DNA from 3 places in the Vibrio sp. 2134-1 genome. Region 2 is predicted to be linked to each of the others. Evidence: predicted binding sites of a transcription regulator. Region 2 holds the regulator's gene; each other region holds the start of a gene.
The links. The regulator CRP, encoded in region 2, controls carbon source genes, mostly activating them, when cyclic AMP is high. The targets are predictions, from matches to a motif close to TGTGANNNNNNTCACA.

Region 1 (3,264 bases), on a different contig from region 2:
CAAAACCCGCCATTTAGGCGGGTTTTGAGTGTGGATCTTCAATCTAAATTAGAGAGAGATAAAAATGCCCGCTAAGCAAGCACTCATCAGGTTAGCGAGTGTACCAGCAGCAACCGCTTTTAGGCCTAGACTTGCAACATCTTTGCGGCGCTCAGGTGCCATCACGCCGATAGAGCCCAACTGAATCGCAATTGAGCCAATGTTCGCAAAACCACACAACGCAAAAGTGATAATAATTTGAGTATGCTCAGACAGTGTCGCTTTGTGCTGCACAAAATCGATAAACGCAACAAACTCATTCATCACCACTTTCTGACCAATGTATGAACCCGCAGCTAGAATTTCGTGGCTTGGCACACCAATCAACCACGCTAGAGGTGCAAACAAATAACCAAAAATCGCTTGTAGCGTTACGCCAGAGAAACCAAGTATCTCACCCAAGTTTTCTAGCCCCGTGTTCACCATCGCGATAACACTCACGAAAGCGATAAGCATGGTACCAACAGCAACGGCAACTTTCATACCGCCCATGGCACCGCTTGCTAGCGCATCAATTACGTTGCTTTCTTCTGATTTATCTAGCTCAATATTGTTGTAATCGCTTGGCGTTTGACGCTCAGGAACGATGATTTTTGCCATCATCAAACTACCTGGTGCTGCCATAAAGCTTGCCGCGATCAAGTATTTGAGGTCGACCCCTAAACCAGCATAACCACCAAGCACACTGCCCGCCACTGAAGCCATACCACCAGCCATCACAGCAAACAGTTCAGAGCGAGTCATGTTAGAAAGAAATGGACGAATAAGAAGTGGTGACTCGCCTTGAGATAAGAAGATGTTCCCTGTTGCAACCAAAGACTCTGCTTTACTCGTACCCAAGAACTTCTGGATAGCGCCGCCAATAAATTGAATCACTTTTTGCATAATGCCCAAATAGTAAAGGGCGGAGATAAGAGCACTGAAGAAGATGATGATAGGAAGGACACGGATAGCGAAGATAAAGCCAGAAGAAGCGAGGTCACCAAAGAGGAATTTAATCCCCTCATCAGCAAAGCTGAGTAGCCCCGCGACACCATTACTTAAACTCGCCAGCGCCGCTTGACCCAACGGGAAATAGAGCACCAAAGCAGCAAACCCCATTTGTAGCATCAAGGCGCGAGATACAGTTTTCCAATTGATGGAAGAACGACCCTCAGAAAGTAGGAAAGCACAACCTAGCAGTGCAACAATACCAAATAGACTAAATAGAACACTCATGAGCTGGACCTACTAAACGTTGAAAAAGAAAAAAGAGCCAAAGGAATTGGCAGAAGAAAGGGACAACGCAGTGAGTGATAACTCACTTTTAGATCCAGAATGTAGACAGAACGAATAGTTCGACATCTTATTTTTACCTTATACAAGCAATTGAACGTAGCTGGTCCGGTCCGTGGGGTCATTCACTGCTGGCGAGCATGTTGCTTGGCCTGCTCCATGTGACGGCTTGTATGGGTAAGGGTCCTGAACAACTAAACCCTAATTCCCGCTTAAACGGGACGCAAGTATAGCCAACAAAAAGAGATATTCATCACATTTATTTACGCAAACGTTCAAGCGTTCAAAATTTAGGCAAAAGCACTCTTTTATCGTCATACCATTAATAAAAGTAAGGAAATAAGGATAGGCGTTGATGGTAAAAAACATAAAAGTGACCAATAAATATGCAATCAAACTCGAAAGAGCCAAAATTCGTCATTTTGCTCTCGCCAACAGGTGGATTTTGGTTATAATTCGCGTTGCTTCTTTCGAGGCCTCTGAGTATTCAGAGCATCATGATGCCGAGATGGTGAAATTGGTAGACACGCTAGCATGAGGTGCTAGTGCCTTTGGTGTGAGGGTTCGAGTCCCTCTCTCGGCACCATTATCCTTCTTCCCTAATTTTGTTCGAGTGTAATGCAAAGTTCTAAGCAGGCAAGACAGTCTACAGATGCTAATCAACTTCTGAGTGAGCTTGCGGTTCACGCTTTATTACACCTGCACTTTAAAATTCACGCATCCTCGCATGGCCTCTCCCTTAAAGAACGTAATGACTTACTTCAGAAATGGCTGAAACCAAAACTGAAGAGTAATCGCTATAAGCTGATTAAAAAGCCGTTAAAATCTTTGACTCAGCAGGCAAAAGGTGAGAACGGAAATCTGGAAGCATTACTCGAGCGCTGCGTCGGTGCAGACAAATCCAGCAACCCTCAACCCGATCTAGATAGCTACTTGCTGCTGATCAACGAGATTGAGAAGAAACTGGGGACTACCGTGTTATTATCTCGACCGGAAGACGTCGACTTATCTCACGACCAACACGGCTGTTTGCTGTGTGTGCTTTCTGAGAACTTAAATCAGCACTTCGATGATAATAACGCCCTAATCGCTCCTATTTCGATGCTGTTCCGCGGACCAATGAGTCAACGTTCACTTTTCCTTGGCAGCATTTACGCCAGTGGTACCTTCAATTATGAAGTGCAGTATCAAGACGACCAGTTCGTTCGCATCACATTAGAGTTAGCGTAACTGTAACGCTAAGAAATAAACGAATCGAAAAAGGCTGCGAAACTCGCGGCCTTTTGCTTATCTAGATTTAAACTTGAGTTAATCGATCTCTTTAAATCGAGCAGTAAAGTGGCGCAGCACTGGTGGCTCGTACACGAAAGTGAGCCCTTTTAACTCATATGCACGATTTTTCAGTTCGATAATCGCATCCGCAATGTAATCCATATGATCGTTTGTGTAGACACGACGTGGAATGGTCAAACGCATCAACTCAAGCTCTGACGCTTTTTGTTTACCCGTTTCCGGATCTCGACCAAGCAGCAACGATCCTATCTCTACTGCTCGAATACCCGCTTCCAAGTACAAAGCATTACACAATACCTGCGCAGGAAACTGATCCGCTGGAATATGTGGCAAAATCTTAGCGGCATCCACAAACACCGCATGACCACCCGTTGGGTATTGAATCGGAATACCGCCTTCACGTAAGCGCTCACCTAAGTATTGAACTTGGCTAATTCTATAGTGAAGAAAATCCTCATCCGCGGCTTCATACAAACCGCGAGCGAGCGCTTCCATATCACGCCCAGCCATGCCGCCGTATGTCACAAATCCTTCCATGGGTACGCAGCGCGTCTGCACCGCCTGGAACAACTCCTTATGATCACGAATACAACACATGCCACCAATGTTTACCATCGGGTCTTTCTTAGCTGACATGGTGAGCATATCACCGTACTG
Region 2 (3,264 bases):
AGCTACACGAAACCGTCGATATTCAACATAAAACAAAATTTTAGACCCTTCACATTTTACCGTATCCCACTCGATGACAAGGTATTGTTACGTGCTATAGTGGGATATCGACCGTGCAGTAGTAACTCTACTGCACATTACAGGTAAGTAATTTTCGACAAGGTTTGTCATGTCAGCTAAACACCCAATTATTGCGGTTACTGGTTCGTCCGGTGCCGGCACGACCACTACATCTGAAGCCTTCCGTAAAATGTTCAATATGATGAACGTTAAACCCGCATGGGTTGAAGGCGATAGCTTCCATCGCTTTACTCGCCCAGAAATGGACATCGAAATTCGCAAAGCCCGCGAGCAAGGTCGACACATTAGCTACTTTGGCCCACAAGCTAATGACTTCCCGGGATTAGAAGAGTTTTTCCGTAAGTTCGGGCATGATGGTACTGGCAGCGTGCGCCGTTATCTGCACACGTTTGACGAAGCGGTTCCCTACAATCAAATGCCAGGCACGTTTACACCGTGGCAAGACTTACCCGAAAACAGCGACGTGCTGTTTTATGAAGGGTTACATGGTGGCGTGGTCGATGGCGATGTTAATGTTGCTCAACATGTGGATTTCTTAATTGGTATGGTGCCGATTGTGAACTTAGAGTGGATCCAAAAATTCGTACGTGACACTCGCGATCGCGGCCATTCGCGTGAAGCGGTAATGGACTCAATCGTGCGATCCATGGACGATTACCTCAACTATATCACTCCGCAGTTTTCTCGTACTCACATCAACTTCCAGCGCGTACCGACCGTTGATACTTCCAACCCACTTAATGCAAAAGGCATCCCTAGTTTGGATGAGAGTTTTGTGGTGATTCGCCTACGCGGTATCAAGAATGTCGACTTCCCATATCTGCTGGCCATGATTGATGGCTCATTCATGTCACGCCACAACACGATTGTCGTACCCGGCGGTAAGATGAGCTTTGCAATGGAGCTCATAGTTCGGCCTATCCTACAACAGCTCATCGAAACAGGGAAAATTGGCTAAAAACCTGCCTGCGAAGATGTTTACTTTTCATACCGTGATCATGTGCACAGTTTTGCTTACAAAATCTCAATCATGGCACGATTAAAATCAAGAAATCGTTTTCGAAAAAGGATACTATTTCTTACCGAAACACAAGAGAGCTTGCAGCATATAAAAAGTGCTCTTATTCTAGTAGGCCTAATTCAGGCTTAGCTAAAATATGGATAGCGCAAGCGTACCCTGCAGAGGAAGTGAGATATTATGGTTCTAGGTAAACCTCAAACCGACCCAACATTAGAGTGGTTTCTTTCACACTGTCATATTCATAAGTACCCTTCAAAGAGCACGCTAATTCACGCGGGCGAAAAGGCAGAAACTTTGTACTACATCGTTAAAGGTTCTGTTGCGGTTCTTATCAAAGACGAAGAAGGTAAGGAGATGATCCTTTCTTACCTAAACCAAGGAGACTTTATTGGTGAACTTGGTCTATTCGAGGAAGACCAAGAGCGCACAGCTTGGGTTCGTGCTAAATCTCCTTGTGAAGTTGCTGAAATTTCTTTCAAGAAGTTCCGTCAGCTTATCCAAGTAAACCCAGACATCCTAATGCGTCTTTCTGCGCAGATGGCTCGTCGTCTTCAAGTAACTAGCCAAAAAGTGGGTGACCTGGCGTTCCTAGACGTAACTGGTCGTATCGCTCAGACGCTTCTGAACCTTGCAAAACAACCAGACGCAATGACTCACCCAGACGGCATGCAAATCAAGATCACTCGTCAAGAAATCGGTCAAATTGTTGGCTGTTCTCGTGAGACAGTAGGTCGTATCTTGAAGATGCTAGAAGAGCAGAACCTAATCTCTGCTCACGGTAAAACCATCGTGGTTTACGGTACTCGTTAATCTCGAACTAGAGTGACACGAACAAAATTATAAAAGCCACCAATGGCAACATTGGTGGCTTTTTATTTACTCATGACCAAATGAGATAGGGTGCAGCGAACACTAATGAGTAAGCTTAACAGGTTAACCCTAAAACTTAGCCATTCGTACTTTCAAAGATTTTGTCAGCTGAAGCGGCCACGAAACCTGGGTACAAATCACCATTTTCCATCGGATAGCGCTTAGCAAATTCATAAAACCCGCCAGGGATAATTTCAGTGCCTTCGCTAAAACGAACCGCTACTTTATCTGCCATGGTCGATGACTGCTCTAGCAACACCTCAGGAGTGCCCTTCACTTCACCACCATTTTCATTAATGGTAAACCCAGCGGTACGCAGATGATCGTTTACCTGCTTCACTTCTTCATATTCATTGAGCTGGTTAACGCTCACCGTGAAGTGGTTTGCTCCGTAACCATGCGCCGCAAGCCAAGATGCGTACTCACTTTCTTTAGCCAACGTTTGGTAATCAGCAAAGCTTAAATCCCACAAGCGTCCACCATGTAAGAATGCGCTATCTTTCAGCTTGTCAGCATCGATTTGTGCCACCAAATTTTTCACAATCTCTTGTAGCTCAGGCGAGCACTCTTCAACTTTTAGCTCACTAATAAATACTTTAGGTTGCTTCGGATCTGGGTGCTCATAGTGCTTAGCAACCAGCTTTTTGCTTTCGAAAATGTAATCACCACACGCCTTGTAACCAATAGCTACAAATGGCTTAGCTAGAGTTTCAATACCAAGAGGCGCGATATTGAAGGTACGTAAAGCTATATGATCATTAATCAGAGGCTCATCTTCTTGAAGCAGCTGATGCACTTTAGCAGCCGAAGGGCAAAGACGTTGAATGTAATCTTGCCATAGCGATTCAAATAACACATCGGGCGTCATAACGACTCCTTGTTACGAGATGTAGAGTTTAAAGGTAAGCGGAAGTTGGCTGCTCGTTCACAACAAAAGTTGTCCAGAATAATGAACGAGCAACCATCAACCTGTGACGGTAAATGCCAGTCAGTCAACACGCTTTTCCGAGTCTTTGCTCACTTTTCGTGTTCTGCCAACGATCACTACAACCCATACCTAAATGATGCGCCGGCAAGGTGAGCCGCAATGCATAGTTGCGACTCTATTATTAAAACTTATAGCGCTACACCTGGACTCAATGTTGCAGGCAAGACAGTCTCTTGACCTTCCATTGATGCCATTGGGTACGCACAGTAATCTGCTGCGTAGTAAGCGCTTGGGCGCAAGTTACCCGACGCCCCCGGACCACCAAATGGCGCATCACCGCTTGCCCCAGTAAGCTGGCGGTTAC
Region 3 (3,264 bases), on a different contig from region 2:
AGAGTCTATTGGCATTGATCGCCAGCAATGTCTCGCTAATCTCGCTTTGTTGCGCCAACATCCTGAAATTAGAGAAAAGCTGATTAGCCTCTTTTCAGTCGAGCGTAAATTCGATAAAAGTGATGACGTCGATACACAGCTTTACGACGGGTTCTTTTCTCCGGCTGATCGCGCAGCTATGGATATCATTCGAGAAACCGACCCGAATAATCTTGCTGCATTAGACATTGAATTTGATGACAAGCGTATTAAACCTCTATTGTTCCGCTATCGTGCGCGTAACTTCCCAGGCACATTAGACGAGCAAGAACAAAGACGCTGGGCACTACACTGTCGAGAAGTGTTTGAAAGCCAAATTGAAGAGTACATGCTGAATTTAGAAAACTTAGTTCACGAACATGAAAGTGACGAAAAGAAGATTGCGATATTAAAATCCGTGTACTGTTATGTAGAGAGCTTAGCTTCCTAACTCCTCCTAATACAAGCGCACCTTATGGTGTGCTTGTTGTTTATATACTGTCAAAATGATTAAAGAACGATTCTTACAACTGATCCAACTGCTCATTTCAATCTTCCTCATCATGGGAGCACTTGGCATCGGAATTACCATTCAAAAGTTCACTGGCGTTTCCGTTCCAGGAAGTGTCATCGGTATGCTCGTACTGTTTTTCTCCATGACTCTTGGGCTTGTAAAAGTCGACTGGGTCAAACCGGGCGCCACGCTATTTATACGCTATATGATCTTATTGTTCGTTCCTATCAGCGTCGGATTAATGCAGCATTTCGATTTACTACTCGCCAATGCGCTCCCTATCATCGCTAGCGCGGTTGGCGGTTCACTCATTGTATTGGTCAGCCTCGCTTGGCTGCTGGATTACTTGCTACAGGAGAAACACTGATATGTGGTTAGTTGTTACCATTGCGGTTTTTCTTATCGCTCGCCAAATCGCAATCAAAGTGAACAATCCTCTAGCAAACCCTTTGCTGATCAGTATCGCAGTGCTCATTCCTTTGCTTACTTACTTAAATGTGCCATTTGAAACGTATTATGCGGATAACGAAGGAATTAGCTTTTTGCTTCAACCTGCTGTAGTTGCTCTGGCTTATCCACTATATGAACAACTACCACAAATTAAAGCAAACTGGCGAATCATCACTTTTGCTTGCACAGTAGGCAGTGTGATGTCGATGATGACAACCACCTTGATCGCAGTCGCTTTCAAAGCGGATATCAGTTTAATCGCGAGTCTAGTGGGTAAGTCCGTCACTACACCAATAGCGATGGAAATATCGAGTCACCTCGGTGGTGAAGCCGCCGTTGCAGCGATCTTGGTTCTGATTGTCGGTTTATTGGGCGCAATTTTGGCATACCCAATTTACAATTTGATTGGAATTAAACACCCGATTGCACGTGGTCTGACAATGGGTACAGTCTCTCATGCCTTAGGCACCGCTACTTGTGCAGAGAAACAGCCCATAGATGCCGCGTTCTCATCACTCGCATTGGTTTTATGTGGGATCATAACTTCTATTTTGGCTCCAAGCTTTTTTGCTTTGGCTGTCTGGCTATATCAATAGTTAAGCGCTCTCGGTCTGCCCTCCTTCCGGCAGGCCGTAGCCTTTCCGCTTCTTCCTTACCCTTTTCAAAACCCTATCTTATCTATCAACCTCACCCAGTAATACCGTGAAGGGACTTGATCGAGATATACATTCATAGCGTTAGCATTCTAGGTTCTACCACTCGCTCTAGATTACGTGGGTATAAAGTAGCATAGCGGTAAAGTCGCGTGGGTAACATACTCCTGCTCCTTGGTCATATGAACATATACTGATATGGTTAATTGTGAGACGGAGATAACGCTTCACACCTGTGCAATCGAATACATGTGTGAGCTCACTCTAATTATGTAACAGAATTATCAATTGCATTATTTATCGTGATCTAACGCACGGAACATTTCTATCTTTCACATAGAATAACTGTCCATGCAATAACAAGGATTCAACATGAAAAGTCGCATTGAACAGGCGCTAGCAGGCGCTCCAGAAGCACTTTCCAAACAACTTGCTCCTATCATCCAAGCTGATGATTTTGATGCTACGCTTTCAGTTCAACAATTTGAGCAGTTGCTTTCAGCTACCGGTCTATCAGACAAAGAGCTTCGTGTTGCGCTACTTCCTTTTGCCGCAGCGTACTCCTATGCTCCCCTTTCTGACTTTTATGTCGGCGCTATCGTTCGTGGTCTTTCAGGTCGCCTTTACTTCGGTGCCAACATGGAATTCTTTGGTGTACAGTTGGGTCAAACGGTTCACGCAGAGCAGTCTGCGATTAGCCATGCTTGGATGAAAGGCGAACGTGGTGTTAAGGATATCACTATCAACTTCAGCCCATGTGGTCACTGCCGCCAGTTCATGAATGAGTTATCTACCGCAAACGAGCTTAAAATCCAGCTCCCAGAACGTGAAGAAAAGTCACTTCATGAATACCTGCCTGAAGCCTTTGGACCAAACGATCTCGGTATCGAGTCCGGCTTAATGGCAGAAGTTAAACACCAATTCTCATGTGATGATGAAGACGCACTCATCCAAAGTGCAGTTGAAGCGATGAACATGAGCCACTCTCCATACACCAACAACTTGAGTGGTTTAGCATTAGAGATGACTAGCGGCCGTGTATTCCAAGGCGCTTATGCAGAAAATGCAGCGTTTAATCCTAGCTTGCCACCGCTACAAGTTGCGCTAATCCAAGTTTTACTTGCGGGTGAAACCTTTGACAGCATCAAAGCCGCTGCATTGGTAGAAAACTCTGAAGGTAAGATCAGTCACTTAGCCGATACGCAATCAACGTTGGAAGCGTTGAATCCAGATATTCCGCTTAGTTTTGTCAACGTATAAACGACAAATTCAACAAAAAGCTCTACAACATGTAGAGCTTTTTTATTACCTAAAAACCAAAAGCAAACGTTTGCTTTGTCATAAAACTTCAGTATGATCTCCTGCAATTTATGTCTCATCACTCTATTTTGTAAGGGAACACTATGTTTGGCACTGCAACTAGCGCAAATGCTACCCGTGTATTACTTTTAGGCTCTGGCGAACTCGGTAAAGAAGTCGCCATTGAATGCCAGAGACTTGGTTTAGAAGTGATTGCTTGTGATCGCTATGCCAATGCTCCAGCGATGCAAGTCGCTCACCGTAGTTATGTTATCGACATGTTAGATGGGAACGCCTTAGAAGAAGTTATTACGAAGGAACAACCTACTT

Region 1: a site for CRP is predicted at 1,329-1,344, ahead of R7R78_RS19480 (NupC/NupG family nucleoside CNT transporter). Genes of this name have one in related genera too.
Region 3: a site for CRP is predicted at 1,888-1,903, ahead of cdd (cytidine deaminase). Genes of this name have one in related genera too.

Annotation. Positions count from the first base shown of each region.
Region 1 covers NZ_JAWOUS010000020.1:59,696-62,959, reverse strand. Annotated here, with positions in the region: gene R7R78_RS19480 (NupC/NupG family nucleoside CNT transporter) at 49-1,257, opposite strand; gene R7R78_RS19475 (hypothetical protein) at 1,670-1,852, shown strand; tRNA gene R7R78_RS19470 (tRNA-Leu) at 1,817-1,900, shown strand; gene R7R78_RS19465 (DUF2913 family protein) at 1,933-2,544, shown strand; gene R7R78_RS19460 (tryptophanase) at 2,623-3,264, opposite strand, start outside.
Region 2 covers NZ_JAWOUS010000025.1:29,770-33,033, reverse strand. Annotated here, with positions in the region: gene R7R78_RS20850 (YheU family protein) at 1-44, shown strand, start outside; gene R7R78_RS20845 (phosphoribulokinase) at 170-1,039, shown strand; gene crp (cAMP-activated global transcriptional regulator CRP) at 1,280-1,912, shown strand; gene R7R78_RS20835 (DUF1338 domain-containing protein) at 2,049-2,840, opposite strand; gene astD (succinylglutamate-semialdehyde dehydrogenase) at 3,089-3,264, opposite strand, start outside.
Region 3 covers NZ_JAWOUS010000001.1:147,441-150,704, reverse strand. Annotated here, with positions in the region: gene sbcB (exodeoxyribonuclease I) at 1-469, shown strand, start outside; gene R7R78_RS00630 (CidA/LrgA family protein) at 525-899, shown strand; gene R7R78_RS00625 (LrgB family protein) at 901-1,578, shown strand; gene cdd (cytidine deaminase) at 2,008-2,895, shown strand; gene purT (formate-dependent phosphoribosylglycinamide formyltransferase) at 3,039-3,264, shown strand, end outside.